2 regions of the Clostridium sediminicola genome follow, and region 1 is predicted to be linked to the other one. Evidence: a T-box and tRNA genes for the amino acid it is inferred to sense, from the RefSeq annotation. Region 1 holds a T-box; the other holds one or more tRNA genes.

Region 1 (16,610 bases):
TCTCCACTTGCTAAATGTGATGAATTTATTAATACAACTTGTCCAACTTGTGGTGGTCCTGCAAAAAGAGAAGCTGACACTTTAGATACTTTTGTTTGTTCTTCATTCTATCAAATGAGATATGTTGATAATAATAACAGCGAAATTATATTTGATAGAGATAAAGTAAATAAAATGCTTCCTGTAGACAAATACGTAGGTGGTCCAGAACATGCTTGTATGCACTTACTTTATGCTAGATTTATTACAAAAGCGCTTAGGGACTTAGGTTATCTTGATTTTGATGAACCATTTAAGTCTTTGACTCACCAAGGGTTAATTTTAGGTCCCGATGGAATGAAAATGAGTAAATCAAAAGGAAATACAATTTCCCCTGATGATTATATTACTGAATATGGTGCTGACGTTTTTAGAATGTACTTAATGTTTGGATTTGCTTATACTGAAGGTGGCGCTTGGAGTGATGATGGTATCAAATCAATGCATAAATTTGTTGACAGAATTGAGAGAACTCTTGATGGATTAAGGGCAGATTTAGAAAACACTAAAAACACTAAAGATACTATGGAAAAAGAAGAAAAAGAATTAAACTATGCTAGACATTATGCAATAAAACATATTACAATTGATACAGATAAATTCCAATTCAACACTGCTATAGCTAGATTGATGGAATTTGTTAATGCTTTAGTTAAATATACAAGTATAGAGAATAAAAATAAAGCTTTCTTAAAAGAAACTCTAAAAGATTTTGTTCAATTAATTGCACCATTTGCTCCTCATTTTGGTGAAGAACAGTGGGAATTACTAGGTGAAAATTTTTCAGTATTTAATAATGGGTATCCTACTTTAGATGAAACAGCTTTAATCAAAGATGAAGTGGAAATAGCTATCCAAATTAATGGAAAAATCAAAGACAGAATTAATATACAAACAAATCTTTCTCAAGATGAAATAAAAGATGCAGCAGTTAATTCTGACAAAATAAAAGAAACCCTTGAAGGCAAAGAAATTAAAAAAGTAATTGTTATAAAGGGAAGATTAGTAAATATTGTTGCAAAATAAATTTTACAACTAAGCTTACAAATAAGAATTGAATAAAAACGCTAAATTTCTCATGAAACTTAGCGTTTTTATATTTTACATAATTTTATGTTTTGAAAAGCTTTAGTGTATTTTCTACCCTTTCTTTCAATGCCGCTAGTTGTAGTATATTTCCATCACTAATAATATTATTCAATTCAGTCTGATATCCTTTAGCTTCAATCATCCTTCCAATAGACATTAATGTTAAAATATGGTTACTTATATCTGATACTAAGCTTGATTTTACCTCAAAGAGTTTTTGTGCATCCATTATTTCATCTTTGATATCAAGCACGAGCTCATCTAATGTAAATGCAGCATCTGCTGCTGCTTTCAGTCTATTTTGAATCTCTTCTGGAATTCTTTTCTTGTACTTATAATTCAAGGAGTGTTCTATTGTAGCCCAAAAATTCATAGCTAATGTTCTTATTTGAAGTTCCGCTAAAATATATTGTTCTCCAAATGCAGTATACACAGGGTATTTAATAATAATATGATAACTCCTATATCCACTTTCTTTAACATTTGCTATATAATCTTTTTCATACATTATCTGCATATCTTTTCTTGTTCTTATTATCTCTACAACTTTATATATATCATTAACGAATTGGCACATTATTCTTATTCCTGCTATATCTTCCAATTCATACTCAATTCTATCTAATGGTATATCAAATTTTTTAGCCTTTTCTAATATACTTGATATTTCTTTTACTCTACCAGTTACGAATTCAATAGGTGATATTTCATTTCTTTTTCTATATTCTCTTCTTATGCTTTTAAATTTAATTTTTAATTCCTCAACTGCTTGATTATAAGGAATTAATATTCTTTTCCACTCTCTTGTTTGCATATAAAAAACCCCACTTTTTATGTTCTAATGTTGATTGGCTTATAGAATAAAACTACCGCCAATCTACTGTTTTTAACTAACACCTCTTTACTAATAATATAAATAAAATTCAATCAAATTTTGATTATATTATTTTTATTGGGTCGAAATCAATATAGTCACAAGAAGTAAAAATATACTCTATATTATTATGTAAGCCCTGAAAAACATTTGTCAATGACTTTCCATGAAGATGTCCATAAATAACTTTTTCAATTGGATAATTGCTAAATAGTTCTGTAAATATTGATTCTTCAAAATTATCATTAACTGGTGGATAATGCATCATAACAATTATTTTATTGTAGCCACCTTTAACAGCAGCATCAAGGGAAAGTTTGAGTCTTATAATCTCTCTATTTATAATTTTTTTATCGTGTTGAGATTGTGAACTGGTTCCAAATAATGACCAACCTCTTGAACCACAAATGGCATAGTCCTCATATATATAATAATTATTTTGGATAAATTTCATATCTTCATATAATTTATTTAGCTTTGATATACTCCCCCACCAATAATCATGATTCCCTTTACATATTATTTTTTTACCTGGCAAATTATGAATCCATTCTAAATCTTCCATACCTTCTTTCATACTCATTGACCAAGATATATCTCCTGCAATTAAAATAGTATCTTCATTAGTAATTTTATTTAACCAGTTTTCTTTAATTTTGATATGATGGTTTTCCCAGTGAACCCCAAAAATATCCATAGGCTTATCCGTCGTCAATGCTAAATGAATATCTGAGATAGCATATAATGCCACTTTATCACCCCATTTCTAATTCACAATGCACAGTGCACAATTGAGGAATCGAGTCTTTTTGTCAAAGAAAAAGGAATTATTAAATCTTTTTCTTTAATTAAAAACTTTCGTGTCAACGAAAGGTGTAAATAATTGTGCATTGATAAAAAGTTTGCATAAAATAAGGTTTCAAATAAATGCATATAATAGCATTTATTCAAAACCCTTTCTCACATTATTATACTACATTCTTCTCTATTCTACCACGATTTTAAAATGTTTTTTCTTACCTCTTTGAATCATTACCATTCCATCTTTAAAGTCTGCTTCTGTTATAAGAGCAGCAACATCAGTTACTTTTGCTTCATTCAGTTTTAGTCCACCTTGCTCAATCAATCTTCTACCTTCTTTTTTAGAAGGAAAAACTTTCGCTTCAGCAAGAATGTTAATAATTGTATCTCCTAGTTGTTCCTTTGAAATTGTAACAGTAGGAACATTTTTCAAATCAACTCCGCCTCCAAATAATGCTTCTGCAGCTTCTTGTGATTTTTTAGCTTCATCTTCTCCATGAACAAGCTTTGTTACTTCGTAAGCAAGCACTTTCTTTGCTTCATTTATTCTAGATCCTTCTAAAGATGATAATCTTTTAACTTCTTCCATAGGAATAAATGTTAATAACGATAAACACTTTTCTACATCAGCATCTGCAACATTTCTCCAGTATTGATAGAAATCATATGGTGTAGTTTTTTTAGGATCTAGCCATAATGCTCCTTTTTCTGTTTTACCCATTTTTTTGCCTTCACTATTAGTAAGAAGTGTACATGTCATTGCAAAAGCAGGCTTTCTTTCTTTTCTTCTAATTAAATCCATTCCTGCAATCATATTAGACCACTGATCATCTCCACCAAGTTGCATTTGGCAATTATATTTTTGATTCAATACTAAGAAATCATATCCTTGCATTAGCATGTAGTTAAATTCAAGAAAAGATAATCCTTTTTCTAATCTTTGTTTGAAACACTCAGCAGTCAACATTCTATTTACTGAGAAGTGCACTCCAATCTCTCTTAGGAAATTAACATAGTTTAAATCCAAAAGCCAGTTAGCATTATTATCTAATATAGCTTTATCATCAGAAAAGTCAATAAATCTAGAAAGCTGACCTTTTATTTTGTCAACATTACTATCAATTTCTTCTTTTGTCATCATTTTTCTCATATCAGTTTTACCTGATGGATCACCTACCATAACAGTACCTCCACCAACTAAAGCAATTGGTCTATGTCCTGCTTTTTGCATATGTGACATAAACATTATAGCTATAAAATGTCCAACATGTAGACTGTCTGCTGTAGGATCAAAGCCTATATAAAAAGTGATTTTTTCCTTTCCTAAAAGTTCTTTGATTTCTTCTTCATGAGTGGTTTGTTTTATATAACCTCTCTCCATTAACGTATCAAATACATTGTTCATTTATATACACCCCTTTTTTGCGCTATTGAAATAAAAGACGAAACAAGTTGTCGGTTGACAGTGCTCAGTTGTCAGTAAAGGACATCTTTTACTAAAGTGAAAGCTTTTAATTTAAATTTCTTTCCTTTTGCGTTAGCAAAAGTACCTTATTCCAGTTAGTCAACCTAACAAAGGCTTAGTTAAAGATTTTCTGTAAGAAAATCATCCTTTACTGTCAACTATAAATTGTGAAAATAAAAAACGCCCCTTAAAACTAAGGGACGAAAATTTCCGTGGTACCACCCAAATTGATATATTTATATAAAAATATACCCACTTGCTAGGACAGCTTAAAAATAGTAAAGTTATTTTTAAATGATCCTCTTTTCTTTAACGCAGAATTACGTAACAACCTAATAAGCTTTTTGCCTTTCAGAATAAAGCTTAGGAATGTATTTCCACCTATTTCATAATCGACTCACAGCACCGCCGACTCTCTGAGTAATCCAAAGATGTACTTCTTTCCATCATCGCTTTTATACAATATATTAACTATCAAAGATAATTATATACATTTAGATTCAAGATTGCAACTTTTTTTTCATAATAAGAATGGCCGCTTGTAAAAAGCGGCCAATTAAAGTGACTAAGGAATACCTAAAATAACTTTTTCTTTTTTCCCATTAAAGTTTTAAACATTTCAACATTTATCTAAAATTATATTTAAGCAACATATTTTCGTAAATAGGCAGGCAATTCATTTTCGCCATAGTTAACATTTATATAAAAGTCCACATTATATTTTTGGGCTAATTTTTCCATTTTATAAAACAAATGTGCAGCATCCTCCTCTTCGCCTTCAACAATGTTGAATAATCCGTCTATGAACATAGTTTCAATATCATAGTCTTCAGAAAGAATCCCACACAAAAATCCATAAAAATTCATATAGTTATTCAATTCAAAATCTTCAGTAGCTACAAATCTAATTTTTCTATCCAACTGCAAAATTGGTCTTGAGTCATCGTCAATATATACAATATTTCCTTTAGCATCTTTAATCTTTTCATTAGCTAGTTTCAATAGTGATTTTGTTTTACCTATACCTTTTTTGCCGTAAAAAATATTTATCATTTTAACCACCCCTTAAGATTTATTTGGCTTTTTTACTTAATGAATATTATATTACTATTATACAATATTCTGAATATTTTTTCAATAAACGTTTACAGCAGTTCATTAACTGTTAATATCTTTGGTTAGCTATTGAACCATTATTTAAAGTAATTTATACTTGGATAAATTATTTTAAACTGATTCTCACTAATAACATTTAAAAATTTAACTTTGCCATGGTTTGAAAAAGCTTTTCTCATCCTAGTAAATCCTCTGCCACTTTTATTAAACTTATTACTTGTTTCCAACGTTATTAGTTTTTCGTATATCCACATATTTCTTTTTATATAATTATGAGAATTAGTTAATGGTGCTTTTGAGTTCTTTAATAATATACCAGGACTTACAACTGTAATATTCTTATAATCTATTACTACCTCTATCTCTTTATTATATGTAGTATAATCTCTATAAATTACTGCATTTTTTATTCCTTCAAAAACTGCATTTATAGGATACTTCTTTGGAAGAATAGCATTCAGCTTTTCTTCACACTGATTTAAAATACTCAATAAATCTCCTTGTATAAAATATATTTCATTAAAGTTATTATTTACCTTATTAACTAATCTAATCATATTATTAGGCAAATACCAAAAATTTATACGTGAAAAAACTAATAAACCACCCATAGTACATCTAAATTCTTTTTCTGAACTTTCTCTAGTTATAATCCCAGCTGAACTCATCAATATTTCTTTATTGTCTTCATTAATTTCAACATTGTGTTTTTTAAAATATTTTTTTACCAATTGCATATCTAAGTCATTTAAACCACTTTTTATCATAGGGCACAGTTCTGCATCCAAACTTAAGTTATCTTGCATTGCTGATATAATTTCACCTTTTCTCATAGTATCTGTAGTAGAACCTCTTCTAATATAAAACGATCCGTTTTCTCTGAATTGATAAGGCTTTTGATCACTTTGATAAATGGTAATAACCCCTATTTTTTTAGATTCATAACTAATTATTTCAAAACTCACTGGAACAGGTGGATCAATTCTTGAAGATATTACTTGCTGAATTTGTTCTTCACTAAAATCACTTTGTTCTATTCCTACAATTCTCTTAGTTTTATCCTCAACACCTATAATAAGGTATCCTCTTCCCCCTCTTGAATTGGCAAGAGCACATATATCTTTAGCAAATTCTTTTTTAGAACTTTCAGTAGAAAAATCTAGTTTTAATTTAAAATCTTGTTTCACATTTTCTTCATTTCCTAATAATTTTTTAAGTTTCTTAATATCCAAATTAAAACCTCCAGTTTATGTGCTCATTAAATATATATAATACTTCGTAAGTTTATATATATAAGTATCATTAGTAAACCTAATTTGATATTTTCTCTTTTTATAGAATATTATAACAAACCTTATAATATTCTTAAGTATATTATAAGACAAATATATTTAACACACTATAGTTAATTTAAAAAGCTGTTGACAAATTATGTTTGTCAACAGCCTAAGCTACCAAAAGGAAGCGTTTTATTTATTATAAATTTATAATCTTATTTTAGCTTTTAGTATCGTACTTAATGGTAATGCAATTACAATTGCAGCAGTTCCTTGTCCTATATTTCCAATAACGTCTTTAGCCGCAATAGCAACTGCTGATGCTAACGTAGGTGATTCCATTGTAACTTTGGCTAAAATTATTCCAGTTACAAAGTAACCACAAATCATCCAAATAGATGCTATGATAAATGAAAATAAGTTATTAAATATATTCTGACCTTGGTATTCTTTTCTAAATGCTATAGAACCAACAATAAATGCCATTGTCGCTTTTATTATAAAGGTGAATGGTGCCCACATAACGTATCCACTCAATAAATCAAAAAGTGTCATGCCAATAGCAGCTGATATAGCCCCATTTCTCTTTCCAAGTAATATTGCGCCCAACAACACCATACTATCACCAAGATGAACAACACCCATAAATGTCTTCAAATTTATCATTGATGTAGCTACATATGTAATAGCTGCCATAATCCCAACATAAACAACAGTCTTAGTATCAATATTTGATGCATTTTGTAGTTTTCTCTCCATATCAAATCCCTCTCTTATTTATATTAGTAAGTATTTGTAAATGAATTATACACAGCTAAACTACTGTAACTTTTTATTGATAACTTAAAAAGTTACAAGTTTAATCACTCACAAATATATACTTGTTTCTTATTTAATATAATTATATATATAACTATATTCTAAGGTCAAATGTATCGATACACTTCCTTTTTTTTATTTATTTTCGCAGTATACGATTACTTCAATAATCTTCTATTGCATTGAATCACAATTTAATGTAAATTGGTTATGAACTTATTAAATTTTTACTAATAAATAGATAAATTGATTATTTATTGTGTATTTTTAAAGAACTTTATTTAAACTGGGACAAAAATAATCCATGGTGGTGATATTATGTATAAATTAATAGCTTTAGATATGGACGGAACATTACTAAACGAAAATAGGGAAATATCAAAAAAGAATTTAAAATCAATACGAATCGCAATTGAGAATGGAATCAAAGTTGTTTTAGCTACAGGAAGACCTTTAAAGGGAATAGAAAATTTTCTTAAAGAACTTGATTTAATTGACAATGATAACTTTTCAGTATCTTTTAACGGTGCTCTAGTTCAAAATAACACAACTGGTGCAGTTTTAAGTAGAAATATTCTTACACATGATGATGTTAAATACCTTTATAATTTAAGTAAGATATTAAATGTTAATAGACATGCATTAACAAAAGATTCTGTACTAACTACTACTCATAACCCATATACTGATATTGAGTCAAATATAAACGGGATACCAATATATATTACAGACTTAAATAATCTTGATCCTTCAGCTGAAATCATTAAATTCATGTTTGTAGATGATCCTAATGTTTTAGATGAAGTTATTAAAAAATTACCTAAAGAAGTTTACGAAAAATATACTGTTGTGCGAAGTGCTACTTATTTTTTAGAATTTTTACATCCAGTAGCTAATAAAGGTGCTGGTGTGAAAGCTATAGCTAAAGAGTTAAATATTAAATCTAATGAAATTATTTGTGTAGGAGATGCGGGTAATGATATTCATATGCTCCAATATGCAGGATTAGGTGTTGCAATGGGAAATGCCTTCGATGAGGTTAAAGAAATTGCTGACTATATTACTAAATCGAATTCCGAAGATGGCGTTGCTCATGTTATAAATGAATTTATTTTGAAAAATAAAATAGCATAAAAACTATTACCAAAAACATTTAATAATTCTTAAAAAAAGGTCAGATTTAAGAATAACTTGTGTTAATCCTTAAATCTGACCTTTTTACTTTTATTACTTAAATAAATCTTTTAATTTGTCTCCGAATAAATCTCCTAAAGTTGTTCCACTATCTTCTTGGTTTTGTTCTTGTAGGAATTCTTGGTATTCTCCTGGCACTTCATCTGCTGCTTCTTTTATACTTAGGCTAATTTTACCGCCTTCTTTGTCTACTCCAAGTACTTTAACTTTTACATTATCACCAGTACTTAATTTTTCTGAAGGATCAGCTATTCTATCTTCACAAATTTGTGAAATATGTACTAAACCTTCAACACCTGGTTTTATTTGAACAAAAGCACCGAATTTAAGAAGTTTTATAACTTTACCATCTAAAATATCATTTTCTTTGATATCTTCCATTGCTTTTTTACGTGGATCTTCTTTTACATCTTTCAAGCTAAGAGATATTTTACCTGTTTCATTGTCAAAGTCAAGTACGAATACTTCTACTTTATCTCCTACAGAAACTATATCTTCAACTTTTTTTACTCTATCCCAAGATAATTGAGTAATATGGATTAAACCATCAACTCCTCCAAGATTAACAAAAGCACCAAATTTTGCTATTCTTGTAACAGTTCCGGCTCTTTTTTCACCTTTTACTAAAGAAGCCCAAGTTTCTTTTTTCTTTACATCTAATTCAGCTTGCTCTATAACTTTTCTTGATAGTATTACTCTATTTTTTTCTTTATCAACTTCAATAACTTTCACTTCTAAAGTTTTCCCTACGAAAGTTTTTAAATCCTTAATAAAGTTTACTGAAAGTTGAGATGCAGGTACAAAAGCTCTTATTCCTTTAATTGAAGTAACAACTCCACCTTTTACAGCTTCTTTAATTTCAACTTCAAAAGTATTTTCGCTACCTACAGCATTTTCTATTTCATCCCATGCTTTAATCGCTTCAGCTCTCTTTTGAGATAACAAAACATTGCCTTCTCCGTTATTAACTTTTATAACGTAAACTTCAATTTCATCTCCTGCATTAACTTTTTCTGCAGGACTAACTTCTGGGTCACCTGTTAATTCTGTACTATTTATGATTCCGTCTGAAATGTATCCAACATTAACCAAAACTTCATTTTCAGATGCTGAAATTACCTTTCCAGTAACTACATCACCTGCATGTATTGGTTCCATTGACTTTTCGATTTCACTCATCATTTCATTCATTGTATTTAAATTCTCTTCTGACACTTATATCTCTCCCTCTTAAATTATTCGTTCATACTCATACATTTAGTATTATACCACAATATAGCTTGTTTTAAAAAAGGTTTCCAATAATATTCTTGGAAACCTTTGATTTTATTTTCTTTTAAAATTAATATCTTTCAAATCAAGCACTCTTAGCGAATTAATTATATTCTTTTCATGAGCTAAGTTACCGTATTTATCTACTTCAGTTTTATCTTTAGTTCCATGACTTAGTGAAGCAGCTCCTCCTATACATCCTCCAGAACATGCCATTCCTTCAATAAAATTACCCTTACTTTTATTTACCTTCGCCATTTTCAAAGCAATATCACACGCTTTCAGGCCATCACAAACTATAGGTTTAAATTCCACATCTATATTTTGTTCTTCTATGATATGTTTAATAGATTCTGTAACTCCACCAGACCTTGCAAATATTCTGCCAAAGAATGAAGCATTATTTAACTTTCCTTCTTCACACTCTTCAACATTAATATCCATTGCATCCAACATTGCTTGAAGTTCTTCAAAAGTCATTACAAAATCAGTAAATCCTTTTAGTTCTTCTTGTTGAATCTCCATTTTCTTCGCTGTACATGGACCAATAAATACAACTTTTGCTTCTGGTTCAATATTTTTAATCAGTTTTGATATAGCAATCATTGGTGAAACAGAACTAGATATATTACCTTCTAGTGTAGGATAATTTTTCTTAATATGTGCTACAAATGCAGGACAACATGATGTAGTCATAAATTCTTTTTCATCTAAAACTTCCTTAAATTCCTTTGCTTCATTTAATGCAATTATATCAGCACCCAAAGCAGCCTCAACAACGTCATGAAAGCCAATTTTTTTGATACCAGTAACTATTTGTCCAATTTTCGTAGATGTAAATTGACTTGATATTGCAGGGGCTATCACCGCATATACCTTTAATTTATTATCAATTTTAGATTTCTTTAATAACTCTATTATTTCACAAACATAAGATTTATCTTCTATAGCTCCAAATGGACATTGATATACACAAGCTCCACATTGAATACATTTGTCGTTATCAATTGAAGCTTTCTTTTTGTTATCTATAGAAATTGCATTTACCCCACATGCCTTTACACACGGTCTTCTAACATCTGAAATTGCATCGTAAGGACATACGCTTTTACATTTACCACACTCAATACACAATTTAGGATTTATATAAGCCCTTTGACCTACATGAGTTATTGCATTAACTGGACATATATCCATACATTTATGAGCTATACATCCTCTACAAGCCTCTGTAACAGTAAATCTATTTATTGGACATTCATCACATGCAGAATTTAATACCTCTATTACATTGCTATTAGTTTTATCTCCACCTCTAGCTAGCTTTACTCTATCTTTAGTAATAGCTCTCTCTTTGTAAATACAGCACCTCATTCTAGGTGACTCTTCATTAACTATCATTTCAGGAATATTTTCAAATTTACCTTCATCAGGATCTTCAATTGCAACTTTACAAACTTCTTTTAGAATTCTATACTTTAATAATTGCACGTTACTTTCAAATTTTCTCATTGTCTCTGCGCCCCTTAATCTAAATATGTTACCTTTACCTCTTTACCTAATTCTTCTAATAACTTTGCTAATTCCCGAATTATTTTCAATTTAATATTTAAACCCATAGGGAAATCTGGGTTTTGGTGAGCTGGATTAACTGCCTTTCCTACCCACATATGAATATGTGTACAATTGTTTATCAAACAATCAGCTAATTTTGTTGCTCCATCTATACTTTCAAATCTATACTTTAAAGGATTTTCAGCATAGTACTCTTTATATCCTTTTATAATTTGTACTGTTTTTGAAAGAGTAAGAACACCTTCTGTTACCAAGTCAATACCTTGAATCTCTGCAATAGGAGGTACCTCTAAACCAATAGTATTCATATCCACTTCCAATTTTTCATCTAATTCTCTAGCAACAATATTTGCAGTAGTCCCACCACATACTATTTTTTTACCCTTGCATTTCATAAATCTTCTTATTACCCATTCATCGTCATCACTATCTTTAGGAGGTCCTGCTAGTAAATCAAGATACTCCGGTTCTCTCATCTTTATTGTCAAAACAGTCGTATCATCACCTGGTTTATTTTGGTATAGATCATTGCATGTTTCTAATAACTCTCTTGTTAAGTTAAATGCTGTAAGATTGTAGCTTTCTAGTTTCTCCATAAATTCAACAATATTTTGCCATTGCCATCCTAAATTTAATAGTCTTCCTACTCCAGCATGTATTGCTCCATCACTAAAGATTGTCAAATAATCATTAGGTTCCATTTTAAATGAACTTTTAAAAATTAGTTTTCCGTCTAATTCTACTGAAGTTTTATCTATATCAATACATTTATCTCTGCACATCATTACGAATGGTGGATTATCATATTCAATTACTTCTATCTCTCCATTCTTTCTAACTTGTATAATAGTAAATGTAGAATATGCAATTTCTCTTACACTGCATATAGGCAAAGTATGAGCAATTGTGTCCACAGTTTCTTCAAGTGTAGCGCCTTCCTTAAGCATTGTAACAGCAATTTTCGAGGTTAATGTTGCCAATATATTAGCTTTTACACCACTACCTAAACCATCTGCTAAAACTATTATCATGCCATCTTTTGTTCTTTCTATCTCAACATGATCTCCACATAGCTCTTCACCATGTTTATTTAAACTCTCATAGCAAAAATCTATGAAATAGTTCATAAATTATCACCATCTTCACTAGACATAAGTTTCTTTAATTTAGTTAATGTAACTTTAGTTTCCGCAGTTGTCTCTCCGAGTAAACTTGCAATCTCCTGAGCAACTCGCATCTGTTTCTCAATTACCTTTTGAGCTGCATCCATAGTTTCTTGTTTCATTACACCTAATTGTTTTTTTCTTTTTTCTTCTAATGAGATATCACTCATTATCATCATAAATATTTTTTCTTCTTCTAAATAAATAATATTTTCTCTAATAGAAACACCATACTGGAAATAATGAACCGTTTTTCCAAATATATTTTTTTTACTCTCATGTGCTTCTATGATATTATCATCATTTAATAATGTTAATATGTTTTTTTCTTTAAAACTATTTTTATTTAGCATGAAAATTCTTTCAGCAGTAGGATTATACTCCTTTATTATAAGATTCTCATCAAATAAAAATATAGCATTGGGTGTATGCTCAAATATTATATTTGTCATGCTTTCAGCTTTACTTCTCATATAAGGAACACACATTGACATCTCAGACATACCAGATAAAACTGCTATTGCCTTTTCTTTACATGTATCATAACCACAAGCTCCACAGTTCAATTCATCACTCTTCTGGAACTTGCCCATTTGCCTCATTATATCAAATATTTCCTCTTCATCATACTCTTTCTGAGTTATTTCATTATTAGTGAATTTTTGTTTCAAATCAATGTTTGATGATACCTTCATATCTACTTCTTTGCCAGTACAACTTTCGGAATATTTTCTAACTCTATTTCTTCTTACAAACAAACCTTTTTGATCCTTAGGATTTCCAGGTCCACCAATACATCCACCTATACAAGCATTCATTTCAACACAAACATTCTTTAAATTTCCTTCATCTATTTCATTCAACAACTCTCTACATTTACCCAATCCATCTACTTTTATCATAAAATACTCATCTTTTTTACTAATATCAAGTTGCGATATTATTGATCCAATTAATGGGTATGAACGTCCATTTTCTGAACTTTGCTTATCAAAATTTGTTGGCTTTAGTTCATTTAAATTAATATTTTCTTCTTCTAGCCATTGACTTAATTCCTCAAAAGTAATAACTGCATCTACTGAATCTTCATTATCTTTTGCTTCATATTTTTTTGATATACACGGACCAATGAAAACTACTTTTGCATCTTCGCCGTATTCATCTTTAATCATTTTACCATGAGCAACCATAGGGGATACTACTGGTAGCATATACTTTATTAGTGATGGATAATACTTTTCTATCAAATAATTCGTTGAAGGACAGCAAGTAGTTATAATACTTTCAGGTTTATTTTCATTAATATATCGATTATATTCTTTTGATACAACCTCTGCCCCTATAGCAGTTTCTTCTACAGCAAAGAAACCTATTTTCTTTAGCCCAGTTACTAACTGTTCTCCTTGTTCAACTAAAAAACTTCCAATAAACGAAGGAGCTATACTTACAACCACCTTATCCCCATTATTTATATAATCCTTAACTATTTCCATATCACTTTTTATATATCTAGCCTCTTGAGGACAAACTACTAAACATTGTCCACAAGCAATACATTTATCCTCCATAATTTCTGCTTTATCATCGAGAATTTTTATTGCCTTTACATGGCAAGATCGTAAACATTTATAACAATTTTTACAGTTTTGGCTATGAAAATTTATAAATTGCATTTTATAGCCTCCTTAGTATCTCTTTCTCAAAAAACTCGTTTACCTTATCTTTGTTTACTGAAAAGTAATTATCCTCATCTATTCTAACGGATACAGATTGAGTGCATTTTCCTAAACAAAATGCAGCTTTAATTGTAACTGAGTCTTCAAGTTTATTTTCTTCAACTAAATCAGTTATTTGCTTTATAACATCATAAGATCCTTTTAAGTGACACGAACTTCCTATACAAACGTAAACAACCATTTCTTTTTCCTCCCCTTTGTTAAATAACGAAAAAAGCTTCGTAATTTATAGTTATAAATTCTAAGTTTACTGCTTACACCTTACAACTAATTCCTATTTCCTCTCTCCATATTACTATATTGTTAATTATTTATCAATATATCATTGTTATTTTCATACTATTTATTTCATTTATTAATTTCAAGTATATCATGGTTAAACTATAAAAGTAAGTTGAACTAAATTACTTTTGTAGGATAAGAATATAAAAAATTTCAAAATTAAAAAGAATATATTCCCCTTGACACACAATTAAAACAATAATATAATTTAGTAGCATGCGTAAAGGTTGATATTAGTCTTTAATTTTAAAGACTTTCTGATTTTTGAAATTTTTAGCGAATTTATTAAACAGATACTGTTTGATAAGTTCGCTTTTTATTTTTAATATATACAGTTATTAATTTACGTAATAGTTATCTTTAATACGGTGGTGGATTAATATGAAAATAGGATATGCTTGCATTTCTTTAGGAAGTGGATATAAAACCACGAGACGTCTAACATTAAAAAACTTTTCAAAGCAAAATTTTAGAGATACAGCTTTATTAAATCTAATTGATTTTAAAAAAATTCTTCAATATAACATTGATAATAATCTATTTATATTCAGAATAAGTTCTGATATTATTCCTTTTGCATCTCATACAATAAATAACTTTCAATGGTGGAATTCATTTGAAAATGAATTAAAAGATATTGGTGATTTTATAAAATCCCATAACATCAGGGTTTCAATGCATCCTGGACAATATACTGTTTTGAATTCACCTAAAGAAAACGTAGTCCAAAATAGCATAAAAGATATAGAATACCATACGAAATTTTTAGATAGTCTCCAATTAGATTATTCACATAAATTAATCCTTCATATTGGTGGTATTTATGGAAATAAACCCGAAGCGCTCAAACGATTTATAAATAATTTTAGTAGATTATCATTAAGTGCTCAAAAAAGATTAACTATTGAAAATGATGATAAATTATTCACTCTAGAAGATGTTATTTACGTAAGTAATAAAATCAAAATACCTGTTATTTTTGATAATCTACATCATAAATGTAATCCCTCATTAGAAAACAAAAATATTATAGATATTCTTAATATAGTGGAGAAAACTTGGAGTAGAGAAGATGGTGCTGTAAAGATACATTACTCTCAGCAAAACTCCAATAAGCGGACTGGTGCTCATTCTACCTATATAAATCTTAAATCCTTTATGAATTTTTACCACTCTATAGAGGACTTTGATATTGATATAATGTTAGAAGTAAAAGATAAAGATATATCAGCAATTAAATGTTCCAATACTATTTTTTCCAATAACGACCTAGATTTAATAAAATCTCAATTTGAGAACTATAAATATACTATTAAAGAAAAAAGCTATTACATGTATAGTAACATCGAAAATCAAATTTCTAAAACTATTTGTTTCTATGATTTTTACAATATAATAGATTCTCTACTAGCCAATCCTTATGATTCGCTAAGCACAAGAAAAGTTTTAAATGAAATTATATATTTATTTTATGATATTGCTTCTTCAAGAGATAAAAATTACCTTGAAAAATTATCTATTGAGAATACTGATTATTCCAAAATAAAAGAAAAACTATCTAGGCTTTCTACTAAATACAATATTAAAAGTTTGCTCAGTAGCTATTACTTTTATTATTAGTTTACCAAAGCTTCAAATAATATTGATAGTATGGAATTTTAAATTATTAAAGCCTTAAAACAAAAGGAAAAGGAGTTATATAAACTCCTTTTCCTTATAAGTTAGCTACAGCTTCCACCACAGCTATCACAGCCACCATTATCAGCTTGATTTATTGGAGCCACTTTAAAACCTGTACCCATAAACTCTATTTTAATGTCTCCAAAGTTATTAAATAAGTCATCTTCCATAACAAATTTAATTCCAGTAGATTCATCTATAAAATCATTATCTTTTTGCTCATCCAGA
Region 2 (16,610 bases), on a different contig from region 1:
CAAGATTAGAAAAAGGAAAAAGGTTAGTTGAAATCTTGAAACAAGATGGGTCTAAACCAATTTCAGTTGAAAAACAGATAATGATTTTATATGCAGGTGTAAATGATTATCTAAAAGATATAAAGGTTTTTGATATTGAACAATTTGAGAAAGACTTTTTAGAATTCGTGGATACACATCATAGGGAAATTCTAAGACAAATAAAATTAGAGAAAGTATTGACAGAGGAAATAAAGGGTAAGTTAGATAATGTTATAAGTGAATTTAAGAAAATTTTCTTGGCTACAGAATAATTTTTAGTGGAGGGTTATTATGCCGGAAACAAGCTTAGTTGCATTGAAAAGAAGAATAAAATCTATAAGAAATACTCAGAAAATTACTAAAGCAATGGGGTTAGTGGCTACTTCCAAGCTAAGAAAAGTATCGGAAAAATTGCTTATTAATAATCAATTTTATAGAAGCTTTAGCCATACAATTGATCAGATAATAACATATAGTGGAGAGTTAGACAGTAAGTATTTTAGACGTTCGGATTGTAAGAAAACTTTGTATATTACTTTTAATTCAGATTTAGGACTCTGCGGCTCATTTAATTTAAATATTTTCGACAAATTAATGGAAAGTATAGGAGAAGAAAAAGAAAATAGTTTAATAATGACTATAGGCCAAAAGGGTAGAAATTTATTAAAAAAAATGAAACTTGAAAGTGTTGCTGAGTTTGTAGATATTTCAGATGTTCCTAATGAAGAGGACGCAAATATGATTGCTTCAAAGGTTTTTGAGATGTTTGATAAGGGTGAAGTGGGAGAAGTATTTTGTATTTATACAAAATACTTCACTCCTGCAAAGCAAGAAGTTATTTTCAAAAAATTGCTTCCAATTGAAAAAGAAAAAGAACCAAAGGATAAAATAAAAACAACATTTGAATTTGAACCATCAAAGCAAGAGTTACTTATGGATACTTCTCAATTTTATATAAAGCATTGTATTTATAATTTCTTTTTAAATAGCAGAGCTAGCGAACAGGGAGCTAGAATGGTTGCTATGGAAGCGGCTAATAAAAATGGAAATGATATGATAGATAAATTACAATTAAAATATAATAGAATTAGACAAAGTGTTATTACCGAGGAGATATCTGAAATTGTCGGTGGTGCAGAAGCACAGAAATAGGAGGTGTCATCTTGTCTGAAAACATTGGTAAGGTTGTGCAAGTTATTGGGCCGGTTATCGATATTAGATTTGATTCAGATAATCTTCCTGATATTCTAAATGAAATTAAGATAGATATGGAAGATAGAATTTTGGTTACTGAAGTAGAACAACATATTGGTGATGATGTTGTTAGAACAATAGCAATGGAAGCTACAGAAGGACTTAGACGAGGTATGAAGGCTGTAGATACGGGAAAACCAATATCTGTTCCTGTTGGAGATGAAACTTTGGGAAGGTTATTTAATGTTTTAGGAAAGACAATAGATAAAGATACGGAATTTAAAGCTAATGAGTTTTATCCAATACATAGACCAGCACCATCATTTACAGAACAAGCTGTTGAGCCTGCAATGTTTGAAACAGGCATAAAAGTTATAGATTTAATTGCACCTTATAGAAAAGGTGGAAAAATAGGTCTTTTTGGTGGAGCAGGTGTTGGGAAGACAGTATTAATTCAAGAATTAATTAATAATATCGCAAAAGAACAAGGTGGATTATCCGTTTTTACTGGGGTAGGTGAAAGAACTAGAGAAGGAAATGATCTTTATTATGAGATGAAAGAATCTGGTGTCATTAAGAATACTGCATTAGTATTCGGTCAAATGAATGAACCGCCTGGAGCAAGAATGAGAGTAGCATTAACAGGTCTTACTATGGCTGAATATTTTAGAGATAAAGGGCAGGATGTACTTTTGTTTATAGATAATATTTTTAGATTTACACAAGCGGGTTCTGAAGTATCTGCTTTATTAGGTAGAATTCCTTCTGCTGTTGGATATCAACCAACATTAGCAACGGAAATGGGTGCTTTGCAAGAACGTATAACTTCTACAACTAATGGATCAATAACTTCAGTTCAAGCTGTTTACGTTCCAGCAGATGATTTGACAGATCCTGCTCCAGCAACCACATTTTCACATTTGGATGCTACTACTGTTTTATCTAGAAGTATAGCAGAGTTAGGACTTTATCCTGCTGTAGATCCTTTAGAATCAACTTCAACAATTTTAGATCAGAATATAGTTGGTGAGGAACATTATTCAGTGGCTATTAAAGTAAAGCATATTCTTGAAAGATATAAGGAGTTACAAGATATAATTGCCATTCTTGGTGTAGATGAACTTTCAGAAGAAGATAAATTACTAGTTTCAAGAGCTAGAAAAGTGCAAAGGTTTTTATCTCAACCATTTAAAGTAGGAGAACAATTTACTGGAATGAAAGGAAAATTTGTTTCTGTTAAAGATACTGTACGTGGATTTAAAGAGATTTTAGAAGGTAAACATGATAGTGTTCCTGAATCAGCCTTTCTTTTTGCGGGAACAATAGAAGATGTTTTGGGAAAAGTAAAAGAGGCATAGTATCGATAGCAAAACTACATATTTAAAGGTGATGCAGATGGAAAAAATATTTGAACTTAAAATATTAACCCCTTTTAGGGAATTTTATTTTGGAAAAGCTAGTAAACTGAATACTCAGACACAAGTAGGTAAAATAGGTATATTATACCGTAGATTGCCATTAATTGCTGAATTAAGACCTGCCATAACTGAGTTTATAAAAGAAAATGGTGAAAAAGTAAGGTTCTTTTCGTCAGAAGGAATATTGAAAGTGGTTAATGACAAGGTATATATGTATTGTGATACTTGTCAGTATGCTGAAGAAATCGACATAAGTAGAGCTAAACAATCTAAGTTAGATGCAGAGGAAAGATTAAAAAAAGCTACAGAATATGATAATATTAAGCTTTTGAATTTAATAATACAAAGAGCGGAAAAGAGAATAGAATTAATGGAAAAAAAGCATGAATAACTTTTAGGTTATTTATGCTTTTTTTACTAATCACATATTAACAACTTAATCAATATATTAATAATATACTTAGGTAAAGAAATGAGGGTATATTTTATTTATTTTTTGTCCATAATCAAGATAGATAGGGGATGGATAAAAATGGATAAAAAAAAGGTTGTTTTTGTTTGCCTGTTTATAGTAATTGTTTTAACTAATTATAAAGTATCTTTTGCTGAACGCAAGGTTCATTTGTTTGATAGTATATTAGCTGAAACTAATACAAAGGTAATCGAGTATGGAATTGATGAGAAATTTCAAACTACTAATGGGAATATTTCTATAGATAATTTAATAAATTTATTTGATGATAAATTATTTAATTATAGCACTAAGATAATTGACACAGAAGATGTTTATCGAATGGAGTTCAATTCAAAAAATGGAACAGGATTTATAAGTGTTGTTCCATATGAAAGTAAATACTTGTATCATATCTCTATATTAATCTATGACGATAATATTAAAATAGATGATATTGAGAATGATTTAAAAGGATTTACTAGGAATTATAATATTGAGAATGCTATTTATTATATTTATGCAAAAGCTAAGTTGGATAAAGATATTGATATAGAAGAATACAACAATAAAATTATCGACTTATTAAAAAATTATGGAAGTACTAATGTGAAAACTGTTTCTATAAATAATGGATTTAGTACAATTGCAAATACTCATCAATTCAATGGGAAAAAAAGTAATGGTAAATTTATTGATTTTAATTTTGCAACTTGCAATTATGAATCAGGTAATTATTTAATTATGGGTACTCCAGAGATAATTAAAACTTATTAAAGCAATTTATGAATGGAGGAAAAATATGGATAAGTTCATTTTGAAAGGTGGCCGTAAACTGAGTGGAGAAGTAGAAATTAGTTCCGCTAAAAATGCTGTGCTTCCAATTATAGCAGCTTGTATTTTGTGTGGTACAAAATGTATGATAGAAAATGCTCCAATGCTAAAAGATGTGTTTGTAATTAATGAAGTTCTTAGAACTATAAATACTGGAATTCAAATTGATAATAATAATATGATAATTGATACTTCAAATATAAAAAATACTGAACCAGATGGAGATTTAGTTAGACAAATGAGAGCCTCGTTTTTAATAATGGGACCTATGATAGCTCGATATGGCAGGGTTAAAATTTCTTTACCAGGTGGTTGTAATATTGGAACAAGACCAATTGATTTACACTTAAAAGGATTTAATGCTTTAGGTGCTGAAATACGTGTAGGGCATGGATACGTGGAAGCTTATGCTAATAAATTAATTGGGAATAAAATATATTTAGATTTTCCGTCAGTAGGTGCCACAGAAAATATAATGATGGCAGCGGTTTTAGCAGACGGAGAGACAATTCTAGAAAATGCAGCAGGAGAACCTGAAATTCAAGATTTAGCTAGATTTTTAAATAAAATGGGTGCACATATTATTGGTGCAGGAACTGATACAATAAGAATAATAGGTGTTAAGGATTTAAAAGGGATTCAACATAAACCTATCCCAGATAGGATTGAAGCTGGCACTTTTATGACAGCAGCAGCAATTACGAGAAGTAAAATAAAAATTAAAGGTATTATTGATTCTCATTTGAAACCTATTACTGCAAAATTATCAGAAATAGGATGTTATATAAAAAAAGATAAAGATATTTTAATTATAGATGGTAGAGGAGTATCTAAAGCAGTTGATATTAAAACTCTTCCTTACCCAGGTTTTCCAACTGATATGCAAGCTCAAATGATGGCGCTTATGAGCACGGTAAAAGGGACTAGTCTTATAACTGAGACAATATTTGAAAATAGGTTTATGCATGTTTCGGAATTGAAAAGAATGGGAGCTAATATTAAAATAGATGGAAGATGTGCTGTTATTGAAGGGGTGAATAATTTGACTGGGTGCAGAGTTAATGCTACAGATTTAAGAGCAGGTGCTTCATTGATATTAGCGGGATTGTCAGCAGAGGGTATAACAGAAATTCGAGATATTTACCATATTGATAGAGGTTATTGTAATATTGAGAAGAAACTTAAAGACCTAGGAGCTGATATAGAAAGAGTATAATATTCAGTGTGCAGTTAACAGTTTAAGAAATTTTTGCAATGAAAAATAATGAAATTTAAAAAAGACGTGAATTTTCACGTCTTTTTTTGCATATATTATCTTTTTCAATAGTAAGTTTAATAATGAGATTAATTGAATAAAGTTTAGTTTAACTTAAGTACTTTTGCACAGAATGGTTAAACCACAAAAAGTAAGTTCAACTAAATTTCTTTTTGTGGTTTAACCATAGAATGGGAGTGATACATATGAAAAGAGTAGCATTAGGGACAATTTTATTTATTGTTTTAATATTTATAGTGTCAAGAGTTTTAGTTGGTTGCAACAATGATAGCACCTCAATAGATTTTAAGGAAGATCAAAATTTAATGAAAGAAATTATCTATCAAATCAATAAGAATTCTAATAATATTCAAGTATCTTTATTAAAAACGAAGCAGAATACAATTGATAGCATTGGTTTAGAAGATTATGTAGTAGGTGTTGTAGCGGCTGAAATGCCTGCAAGTTTCGAAGTAGAAGCACTTAAGGCACAAGCTGTTGCTGCAAGAACCTATGCTGTTGCTCATTTAGAAGAGTTTGGTGGAAAAAGTAGTTCAGGTGCAAAAGGTGCAAATTTAACGGATACTACTGATTGTCAAGTTTATGTATCAAAAGAAGAACGGTTTAAAAGCTGGCCTTCAAATAAGTGCGATGAGTATTGGGAGAAAATTGTTGAAGCTGTGAATAGTACATCGGGGCAAGTACTTACTTATGATGGAAAGTTAGTTTTAAGACCATATTATTTTTCTACAAGCAGTGGAAATACAGAAAATGCTATTGATGTATTTAATGTAAATGTATCATATTTGAGGAGCGTTAAAAGTATTGGAGAAGAAAATTCACCTAAATACAAAACAGAAAATACTATAAACACTATTGAATTTATAAATGTAATTAATTCTAATTTCTCAGATGCCAATATTAGTTTTAGTAATTTTGACAAAGACATTGTTATTGAAGAAAGAAGTGAAGCAGGTACTGTTAAAAAAATAAAATTAGGAAATATAACTACTACAGGGGCAAAAGTCAGGAAAGCTTTTTCTTTAGCTTCATCCAATTTTCAGTTAAAAATTGAAGATAACAATGTTAACATTACTTGCTTTGGATATGGACATGGAGTAGGAATGAGTCAATTTGGGGCCAATGCTAGAGCTAAAGAAGGGAAAAAATATATAGATATTCTAAAGTATTATTATACGGATACAGAGGTTGGGGTAATTCAGAATTAATTGTATATTAAAGAAACTGATTTGTGAATAAAGATAATTATGTAGAATATAAATACTTAAAAAACATATAGAACAAAAAAATGTCGAGAAATCGACATTTTTTTATTGGATTCAATACATATTGTCGGAATTAATAGAAAAATTAGGAAAACTTTTTTGAAAATTTATGTATTTTTTAAGGTATACAGGACAAACTACAAAACAGGAGGTGTATTTATGGAAAATAATAATAACAAAAAGAAAGGAAATATTTTCAAAAAAGAAGGGTTTTACATAATCCTGTTTGTATGCTTGTGCTTAGTTGCAACAATAGTAGCAGTAACAACAAATAAAAAACTCACTGCTGATAAAAAAGGAGCAGAATCAGAAATTGCTGAAATAATGGATGAAAAAAGAGATTTAATTGGAATGGATTCAAGTGATGATGAATTTTATGATAATGCTTTACAAGTTCAAGATGGAGAAAACAAAGGTATAGCTGAAAAAGAGGACGAAGACGAAAAAAAAGAAGAATCTATTAATACTGAAGATGCTGAAAATACTGCTTCTGCAGAAACTGCATCTGTATCTAATACGTCTAATAAAAAATTTGTAAACCCTGTTCCAGGAGAAATTGTAAGACAATATTCAACTGCACCAGTATTTTGGAATACTACTGAATCAAACAGACCAAATTTTGGTATGGATATTAAAGCTGAATTAGGTAAAGAAGTTGTTGCTTGTTTAGATGGTACTGTTCAAAAGGTATCTTTAGATACTATTGATGGAGTTACTGTTGTTATTTATCATCCACAATCTGGACTTAGAACTGTTTATGCTAATTTAGATAAAAAGGTAAGTGTAAAAGACGGAGATAAAGTTCAGCAAGGAGATAAAATAGGATCTATTGGTGCTACTACAGTTAGGGCAGCATATGAATCTTATGGAAATAAATTTCTTCACTTTGAAGTTTTAAAAGGTGAAAAAGAACTAGCTCAATATTCTAGTGTTGATCCATTAAAATATGTAAAATACTAAAAAACACTAGCCAATTCCCAAACTCTTGGGAATTGGCTAGATACTAGGAATTGAAATATAAAAAAATGCATACTTATTAATATAGATAGTTAAGGAGGAAGTACTTTGAAGGATTATATTGAGGAGAGGGTTTTAGAAGTAGCAAAGTATATAATAGAATCAAAAGCTACAATTAGGAAAACTGCAAAAGTTTTTGGTGTAAGTAAAAGCACTATACACAAAGATATGACTGAGCGCTTACCCAAAATTAACCCTCAAATAGCTGAAAAAGCTAAAAATGTTTTGGATTTAAATAAGGCAGAAAGACACATAAGAGGTGGAAAAGCGACAAAAATGAAATACAAAACAATTTAAGAGTAAATTTATTGTAAAAAAACTAGATTTTTTCGTTAGGTTATAGAAATTCATCTCGCAAATGTATATAATAATATATAGTGAGTATTTAATCAAACTAAAGAGCAGGAGTGAAATAGGGATGTTTTGGAGTGTTAATACAGATGTGGGTATTGATTTGGGAACAGCTACAGTATTGGTTTATATTAAAGGAAAAGGTGTCGTCCTAAAAGAACCTTCTGTTGTAGCAATTAACAAAGACACCAATGAGGTTTTAGCAGTTGGAGAAGAAGCTCGAAAAATGATCGGAAGAACACCTGGCAATATTGTAGCTATTCGTCCATTGAGAGATGGAGTAATCTCGGATTATGATATTACTGAGAAAATGCTCAAGTATTTTTTCCAAAAAGCTTTTAAACAGAAGAGAGTTAAAGCATCTAGAGTTGTAATTTGTGTGCCATGTGAAGCTACTGGTGTAGAACAAAGAGCTATAAAGGATGCAGCAGTTAATGCCGGAGCCAAAAGAGTAACCCTTATTGAAGAACCTAGGGCTGCTGCAATAGGTGCTGGATTAGATATTACAAAAGCTAGCGGAAAAATGGTAATTGATATTGGAGGGGGAACTACAGATATTGCTGTACTTTCTTTAGGTGGTATGGTTGTTAGGAGTTCTATAAAAGTAGCAGGTGATAAGTTTGACGATGCTATTATAAGATTTATAAGGAAAAAGCATAAATTAATGATAGGAGAAAGGACTGCTGAAGCTTTAAAAATTAATATAGGTGCAGCATACAAGCGAGAAGATGATCTTACAATGGATGTAAGGGGAAGAGATTTAATAACGGGATTACCGAAAAATATAACTGTTACTTCAGAAGAAATTAGAGAAGGGTTAAGTGAAGCAGTGCATGCAATAGCAGAATGTACACACTCTGTATTAGAAAAAACTCCGCCTGAGTTAGCTGCAGATATTGCAGATAATGGAATTTATATGACTGGTGGAGGAGCTCTATTAAATGGGCTAGACAAGCTTATTGAAAGTGTTACTAAAGTTCCTGTTTATGTTGCGGATGATGCCATATCTTGTGTGGCGCTAGGTACAGGAGAAGCTTTGAATTATATAGATAAATTAGACGATGATCTTAGTTTTATGGAATAACAAAAGATGCCTCAATCAAGAGGCATCTTTTGTTATTTTCTTATTTGTACTGCAAATTGTTTGCAGGTAAATGTGTAAACTATATTAATGTTAATAAAGTATTTTATTCTTTTCACTTTATGGTATAAAGATAGTAAGAATGTATAATTGCATTAGTAATTACTTTTGACATCTCTATAATCAAATTTAATCTTATGTTTCTATTAGTAAACAGCTCATTATTATCACTAGAATCTATAATGCCGATTATTGAACTGTTACCTACATTAGGAAGTGATTTTCCAACGCCTTTTCCGGGATGTATTGGATAATCTCTTGCTTGGATTTCCCCAATACTTTTTTCGTCACCTAAGCAAGCGTCTATTCCGATTATTTTAGAATTTGGATTGTTCTTTTTTATCAGCTTAAGATTTGAGTCAAGGTTCAATGCGTGGATTGGAGATGAAATTGTTCCGTAAACTTTTAATGGAAAGTTTTTATTAACTAACATAGACCCTACTACTGGACCTAAACAATCACCTATACATCTATCTGTACCTATACAGATTATAATTGAGTTAGAATCAATATAATCTTTTAGAAAATACGCAATTTTATAATAAGAAAGAGTTTCGTTATAGTGGACTTTTAATTTGTTCAAAAGAGACACCTCCCTTTTAATGTATATGAATAATTGTTAATGAATATTAAAGATTGGTATAAAATTTTTTGATATTGGTAAAATTATTAAATAGAGGTGATTTGTTGAATAAAGAAAGAGTATATACTATAAGTTTTATATTAAGTTCAATTTTAGCTATATCTGCAATGATGTATAGCCTAAGCAATAATAAGAATATAGTTCATGGCGATATTAAAAAATCAGTATCAGTGAGAGAAGAAATTCCTACAGAAAAACAGTCCTTGTTCAAGGAAAAAGAAATTGAAAGTTCGAATGATAAAGAAAATAATGGTGAAAATAATGAGATGATTGAAAATATTGATGAAGTTACAAAAACAAATGAAAATGAGCAAAATTTATCTAATAATAATGATATAGTTATTAATAATGTAAAAGAGAAAACAGTTGAGGATATACCTGTTTTCAAAATAGCTTCATCAGAAATATTATCAAACCTGTCTTTGATAGATAAAGAAAATCTATTGGTTATTGGAAGTAAATTAGCACCTTTAGATTATGCAAGAGTAAAGGAATATTTGTATATGAAAGATAGAGAAGAAGGCGTAAAAAAAACAATTTTATTATTAAAAGAACGTTTATCTAGTAAAGATTATAAAAAGGTAAAAAATATAATGGATGATTATATAAATATGGAATTAATGGAGAAAGAAGATGAAAAATAGACTATTTTTCATCTTCTTTCTCCATATGCCAAACATTTATTTGATCTGTGTTTTTAAGTGCATTTAGTAAATTATCGTCAAGTTTTGGGATAGAATTTCTTAGATTCTTAATTAAATTTTTCATATCTTCTCTTTTTGTCAGTCCATCTGCTGGGCAAGGATTATGGATAATTGAGAATGAGAATCTTTCAGATAAACTTTTTATTTCATCTTCGTTAATATAAACCATTGGACGAATTACTGTTAAATCGCATCTACTCAGATAAGTTTTAGGTAGAAAGCTATTTATTCTTCCTTCATAAAATAGAGAGAGTAATAGAGTTTCAATAGCATCGTTTTTATGATGACCTAAAGCAAGTTTGTTGCATCCGAGTTTTTTTGCATTGTCATTTAATGCACCACGTCTTAGATTTGCACATAATGAACATGGATTTTTTTCTTTTTTGATATTAAATACAATATTTTGAATGTTAGTTTGGAATAAATAATAAGGAACTTGTATATCTTTACATAAATCTATCATCGGTGCAAAATTCATTCCAGAGCCAGGGTCTAGTGTGATAGCAATTAGTTCAAATTTTTGTGGAGAAAATCTTTGGTAGGCCTTCAATAGCCTTAATAGTGATATGCTATCTTTACCACCAGATAAACCTACTGCAATCTTATCTCCATCTTCAATTAATTTATAATCACTTATTGCTCTTCTTAATTTGCTTAGTAATTTTTGCATATGAATCCTCCGTTTATTTATAGTTACAAGTGATAAGTGACAAGTTGTGGATACCTGTCCCAATCGAAAGCTTTTAATTAAATAAAAGATAAATGATTTCTTTTGCATAGCAAAAGTTCATTAACTCTTAACTAACTTGGTTCGTATTTTATTTCAATTGAGAACTAGAAAAGTATTATTAACATCTTTTAAAAACATCTCCTCGTTATAAGGGGATATGAACTATTATAGTATAGAAATTGTTTTTCATAAAGAATAATTTATTTGTTAAATTTTACGAGTGAGCAATTTATTTCTTTATATAGTGATAATATAAAAATTGTTATAAAAAAGGGAAATGATTATATAAGAAATAGCTAGTATATAGAAGGATTATAAAGAAAGGTTGATTTAATAGTCGATAATGGGCGTATACTGAGGTTGAAATATATCTAATAACTAGTTATACTATATTTCGTCGGCGAATTAAATACCGACACAACTTAATAAGCTGGCATGGCTCAACTGGTAGAGCAACTGACTTGTAATCAGTAGGTTCCGGGTTCAAGTCCTGGTGCCAGCACCAATTGTGGAGGAGTTCCCGAGTGGCCAAAGGGGGCAGACTGTAAATCTGTTGCGTTAGCTTCGATGGTTCGAATCCATCTTCCTCCACCATTTAATGAATGGGCGCATAGCTCAGCTGGGAGAGCACCTGCCTTACAAGCAGGGGGTCACAGGTTCGAGCCCTGTTGTGCCCACCATTCAAAAATACAATTGGGTTAAGTTTAAAAATAAATATTATTTGGAGGAGTTCCCGAGTGGCCAAAGGGGGCAGACTGTAAATCTGTTGCGTTAGCTTCGATGGTTCGAATCCATCTTCCTCCACCAAAAACATCAATTTAAATATTGATGTTTTTTACTTTTATTAAAAAATTATATTGACACTTATTTTTTACTGTGTTACTATAATTACGATTTGATAATAAAATAAAAAACTCTTAATACTTATCAAGAGAGGTGGAGGGAATGGCCCGGTGAAGCCCAGCAACCAGTACTAATTTGTACCAAGGTGCTAAATCCTGCAGGAAACTGCGAGATAAGTGACGATTCAGTTCACAACCTCTTCGATAATTATTGAAGAGGTTTAATTTTTGAGGGGAGCGATGGCTATGAGAAAATTATTTACATCTGAATCTGTTACAGAAGGACATCCAGATAAAATTTGTGACCAAATATCAGATGCTATATTAGATGCGATTATGGAGAAAGATCCGAATGGAAGAGTAGCGTGTGAAACGGCTGTTACAACTGGAATGGTAATGGTAATGGGTGAGATATCTACTAATTGCTATGTTGATATACCAAAAGTAGTGAGAAATACTATAAGAGAAATCGGATATACGAGAGCTAAATATGGATTTGATTGTGATACTTGTGCAGTAATGACTTCTATTGATGAACAATCAGCTGATATAGCAATGGGAGTTGATAATGCCTTAGAATTTAAAGAAGGTGAAAAAGCTAATGTGGAATCGGTAGGAGCTGGAGATCAAGGTATGATGTTTGGTTATGCTAGTAATGAAACTGAAGAATATATGCCTTTACCTATAAGTTTAGCACAAAAATTATCAAGAAGATTAACAGAAGTTAGAAAGAATGGGACTTTATCATATTTAAGACCAGATGGTAAGACGCAAGTGACGGTAGAATATGAAGATGATAAACCGGTTAGAATTGATACTGTTGTAATTTCAACACAACATGACTCAGAGGTTTCTCAAGAAAAAATCAGAGAAGATTTAATAGAGAATGTTGTAAAACAAATTATACCAACTGAATGGTTGGATTCAAAAACAAAATTTTTCATTAACCCAACAGGAAGATTTGTAATTGGAGGGCCTCAGGGTGATTCAGGGTTGACAGGTAGAAAAATTATTGTAGATACTTATGGTGGAATGGGTAGACACGGTGGTGGCGCATTCTCTGGTAAGGATTGTACTAAAGTTGATAGATCAGCAGCTTATGCAGCTAGATGGGTTGCTAAAAACTTAGTTGCTGCTGGAATTGCTGATAAATTAGAAATTGAACTAGCTTATGCAATAGGCGTAGCTCAGCCGGTTTCAGTAACAGTAGATACTTTTGGTACTTCAAAATTAAATGAAGAAGAAATTGTTAAGATTATAAATAAAGTATTTGATTTAAGACCAGGGGCTATTATTGAGGAATTGGAATTAAGAAGACCTATATACAAACAAACAGCTGCATATGGTCATTTTGGTAGAAATGATTTAGAGCTTCCATGGGAAGAACTTAACAAAGTAGAAGAAATAAAAAAATATCTATAAAATTTTAAGAAGAGGTATTTCACATTATTGTGATATACCTCTTTAATGTTTAAGCAGATTATTAAATGTCAAAACTAATATATGTAAAGTGGTTAAAGCATGATATCATAAAAGTTGAGAAAATAAATATTTGCATTATAATTATATTATATATACGTTTAGTTAAACAATTTTAAGTAAAATACTTATGAAGTGTAACCATAAAATAATTAGGAGAGAGTTTATGTCAGAAATTTTAGGTACAGTGACAGATATTATTTTTCATAATGATAAAAATGGATATGTGGTAGCCAAGATTAAAGAAGATGATAATACTTATACAATAACAGGGATTGTTCCATACATTAGAGAGAAAATCAACTTAAAACTTCAAGGTGAGTGGGTTATTCATCCTCAGTTTGGGCAGCAATTTAAAATTGACTCATGTGAGGAAATTGTTCCCAGTTCTTTGGAAGGTATAAAAAAATATTTATCTTCAGGAGTAATATCTGGAATTGGGCCAGTGACAGCAAAAAAAATAGTTGATTTTTTTGGAGAAAATACTCTGAAAATTTTAGATACAAGTATAGAAAGACTGACTGAAATTGAAGGTATCGGTGAGAAGAAAGCAAAAAAGATTGCAGAATCATATTCAAATAGTATAGAGATTAGAAACATAATGATTTTTTTTCAAACATATGGCTTAACGGCAAAAAATTGTGTAGAAATTCATAAAAAATTCGGTAAAGACTCAATAGGCGTAGTGAAAGATAATCCATATTTACTTGTTGAAGAGGTAAGAGGAATTGGATTTAAAATAGCTGATAAAATTGCAAGAAATATGGGAATAGAAATTGATTCTCCATTTAGGATTCAAAGCGGAATCGTATTTGTTATCAACCAATTTTGTTCCATGGGGAACACCTATATGCCTATGGATAATTTGATAAATGAATGTAATAAAATACTATTAGTTGATAAAAATAAAATATTAACAAATATAAGCGAGTGTGCTTTAAAACATAAAATAAGAATTGACGAAATCAATGGAGTAAAGTGTGTTTTCGCTTTATCTTATTATTACTATGAATTAGGTGTAACAGTAAATATACTAACTTTAGCAACTGATGAATATAAAAAGATTAAGATTAATATAGAAGAAGAAATTAAAGATTTTGAAGAACATAATAAAATTAAATTTGCAGATATCCAGAAGGAAGCGATTAAAGGTGCATTTGAAAATGGAATCGAAATAATTACAGGAGGTCCAGGTACAGGTAAGACGACTATAATAAAATGCATAATTGAAATATTCGAAAATGCCAGTATGGCTGTACTTATGGCTGCGCCTACAGGAAGAGCTGCTAAAAGGATGTCGGAAGCAACTGGACGTGAAGCAAAGACTATACATAGATTATTGGAGTTTGGTTTTAATGATGAAGACGATTATGCTTTTCAGAAAGGTGAAGAATCTCCCTTAGAATGCGATGTTTTAATTGTTGACGAGGCTTCTATGATAGATGTTATGTTAATGAATAGTTTGTTAAAGGCTATCCCAAAGGGGACTAGACTTATAATTGTTGGAGATGCAGATCAACTACCATCAGTTGGGCCTGGAAATGTTTTGGGGGATTTGATAGGAAGCAAATGTGTGAAGGTAGTAAAACTAAAAGATATTTTTAGGCAGTCTGGAGAAAGTATGATTGTTGTAAATGCGCATAAAATAAATAGTGGAGAGATGCCTGTACTTAATAAGAAAGATACAGATTTTTATTTTTTAAATGAAGATAACCCTCATTTGATAATGAATTTATTGATAGATTTAATATATAAAAGGTTACCTAAGTTTAATAAAGCATGGGATAGTATAAGAGATATGCAAGTTTTGTCTCCTATGAAAAAGGGGATATTAGGGATTTCTAATTTAAACCCAAAACTTCAAGAGATATTAAACCCTAAAAGTGAAGCTAAGGCAGAAAAGGAATTGAAAAATGGTGTTTTTAGAGTTAGAGATAAAGTAATGCAAGTGAAGAATAACTATACACTAAAATGGAAAACACTAGATGGAGAAGAAGGTACAGGAGTTTATAACGGAGATATTGGGTATATTGAGAATATTTACAAAAATAAAATAAGTGTACTATTTGATGATAATCGGAGAGTTGAATACGATGATCTATATTATGATGAACTAGAACTGGCTTATGCAATGACAATTCATAAAAGTCAAGGCAGTGAGTTTCCAGTAGTAATTGTACCGATGTTTATGGGACCACCATTATTAATGAATAAAAATTTATTATATACTGGGATAACAAGAGCAAAAAAATTAGTTGTTTTAGTAGGAAATAAGAAAGCATTACATTTTATGATAAGCAATACAAAAAGTTATGATAGATACTCTGGTTTGAAATGGAGAATTTTAAATATATTAGACGATGATATTATAAAATAATGATGGAGTGGGTGAATTTGAGTGAATTCTTTTTTGATTGATAATGAGAAGAAAAAAATTAGCAAAGAATTGATTAAATGGTGCTATGGAAAAGAAAAATTTCTAAATATAGTAACTACTCCATACAATTCTTCCAATATTCTATATGAAATTATTCTTAGTAATTTAGAAACTAGAAAAAAAGTACTATATGTTACTGATGAAAATGAAAATGATATTGAGATAATAGATTTAATTAAAAAGTATAGTAAGTTTAGAAATTATATGTATATTAGAGAAAATTATGAAGAGAATTCTTCTAGTTTGGTTATAACTAAAAGTACAAAATTTAAGTCAATTAATGGTAAATTTGACCTTATAATATACAACGGAATTAGCAGCGTGATTAAAGTTTCATACAATGAATTGATAAAAAATATGATAAGATTGATAAATATTAGAGGAAAGATAATTTCTTATAATTTTGAATGTATTTTTAATGGAAATAAGGAGATAATTTTACCTATAAGAGATAATGGGTGTCCTTTAGTAGAACCTACTCTTTTTAAAACCAAAATAGACTTGAATAAGGATATTCCTTATGTTGCTTACGAGTATATAAAATGGTCATTAGAAAGTAGTAGGAAAGTTGTTATATATGTTCCAGATATAGAAAAAGTCAAGAAAGTATATAATTATTTATTTAAATACTGTAAGAATTTAGCAAAAGATGTTTATTGTTTTTTTGATAATGGTTTAGATGATAAGGAAATAAAAAAATTTCTAAATAGAAAAAAAACTATAATAATTACTAACGATTATAAAAACAAAGACTTGGATATAAGTAATATTAATGTCATGGTATTCTTTGCTGATAATATTTTATTT

What was found. The T-box of region 1 lies ahead of tyrS (tyrosine--tRNA ligase). A T-box ahead of a tRNA ligase gene usually reads a tRNA of that ligase, here a tRNA-Tyr.
Region 2: it has a tRNA-Tyr gene. The T-box ahead of tyrS (tyrosine--tRNA ligase) is inferred to sense a tRNA for this amino acid. The anticodon was not compared.

Annotation. Positions count from the first base shown of each region.
Region 1 is NZ_BAABMF010000014.1:1,470-18,079, reverse strand. Features, by position in the region: gene leuS (leucine--tRNA ligase) at 1-1,065, shown strand, start outside; gene yjbM (GTP diphosphokinase) at 1,151-1,942, opposite strand; gene ACQ3F0_RS18980 (metallophosphoesterase) at 2,067-2,753, opposite strand; gene tyrS (tyrosine--tRNA ligase) at 2,988-4,208, opposite strand; T-box leader at 4,462-4,727, opposite strand; gene ACQ3F0_RS18970 (hypothetical protein) at 4,911-5,321, opposite strand; gene ACQ3F0_RS18965 (AlbA family DNA-binding domain-containing protein) at 5,462-6,616, opposite strand; gene ACQ3F0_RS18960 (ECF transporter S component) at 6,869-7,420, opposite strand; gene yidA (sugar-phosphatase) at 7,799-8,614, shown strand; gene rpsA (30S ribosomal protein S1) at 8,708-9,889, opposite strand; gene ACQ3F0_RS18945 (4Fe-4S dicluster domain-containing protein) at 10,001-11,458, opposite strand; gene ACQ3F0_RS18940 (SpoIIE family protein phosphatase) at 11,473-12,648, opposite strand; gene ACQ3F0_RS18935 ([Fe-Fe] hydrogenase large subunit C-terminal domain-containing protein) at 12,645-14,357, opposite strand; gene ACQ3F0_RS18930 ((2Fe-2S) ferredoxin domain-containing protein) at 14,359-14,646, opposite strand; gene uvsE (UV DNA damage repair endonuclease UvsE) at 15,084-16,322, shown strand; gene ACQ3F0_RS18920 (hypothetical protein) at 16,424-16,552, opposite strand.
Region 2 is NZ_BAABMF010000002.1:161,312-177,921, reverse strand. Features, by position in the region: gene atpA (F0F1 ATP synthase subunit alpha) at 1-293, shown strand, start outside; gene atpG (ATP synthase F1 subunit gamma) at 313-1,173, shown strand; gene atpD (F0F1 ATP synthase subunit beta) at 1,185-2,573, shown strand; gene atpC (ATP synthase F1 subunit epsilon) at 2,611-3,024, shown strand; gene ACQ3F0_RS04570 (YwmB family TATA-box binding protein) at 3,166-3,861, shown strand; gene murA (UDP-N-acetylglucosamine 1-carboxyvinyltransferase) at 3,887-5,134, shown strand; gene spoIID (stage II sporulation protein D) at 5,380-6,402, shown strand; gene ACQ3F0_RS04555 (peptidoglycan DD-metalloendopeptidase family protein) at 6,619-7,419, shown strand; gene spoIIID (sporulation transcriptional regulator SpoIIID) at 7,525-7,773, shown strand; gene mreB (rod shape-determining protein) at 7,895-8,911, shown strand; gene yyaC (spore protease YyaC) at 9,024-9,551, opposite strand; gene ACQ3F0_RS04535 (hypothetical protein) at 9,656-10,255, shown strand; gene ACQ3F0_RS04530 (tRNA 2-thiocytidine biosynthesis TtcA family protein) at 10,257-10,985, opposite strand; tRNA gene ACQ3F0_RS04525 (tRNA-Thr) at 11,475-11,550, shown strand; tRNA gene ACQ3F0_RS04520 (tRNA-Tyr) at 11,556-11,639, shown strand; tRNA gene ACQ3F0_RS04515 (tRNA-Val) at 11,650-11,725, shown strand; tRNA gene ACQ3F0_RS04510 (tRNA-Tyr) at 11,769-11,852, shown strand; SAM riboswitch class I at 11,967-12,067, shown strand; gene metK (methionine adenosyltransferase) at 12,134-13,309, shown strand; gene recD2 (SF1B family DNA helicase RecD2) at 13,533-15,743, shown strand; gene ACQ3F0_RS04495 (hypothetical protein) at 15,765-16,610, shown strand, end outside.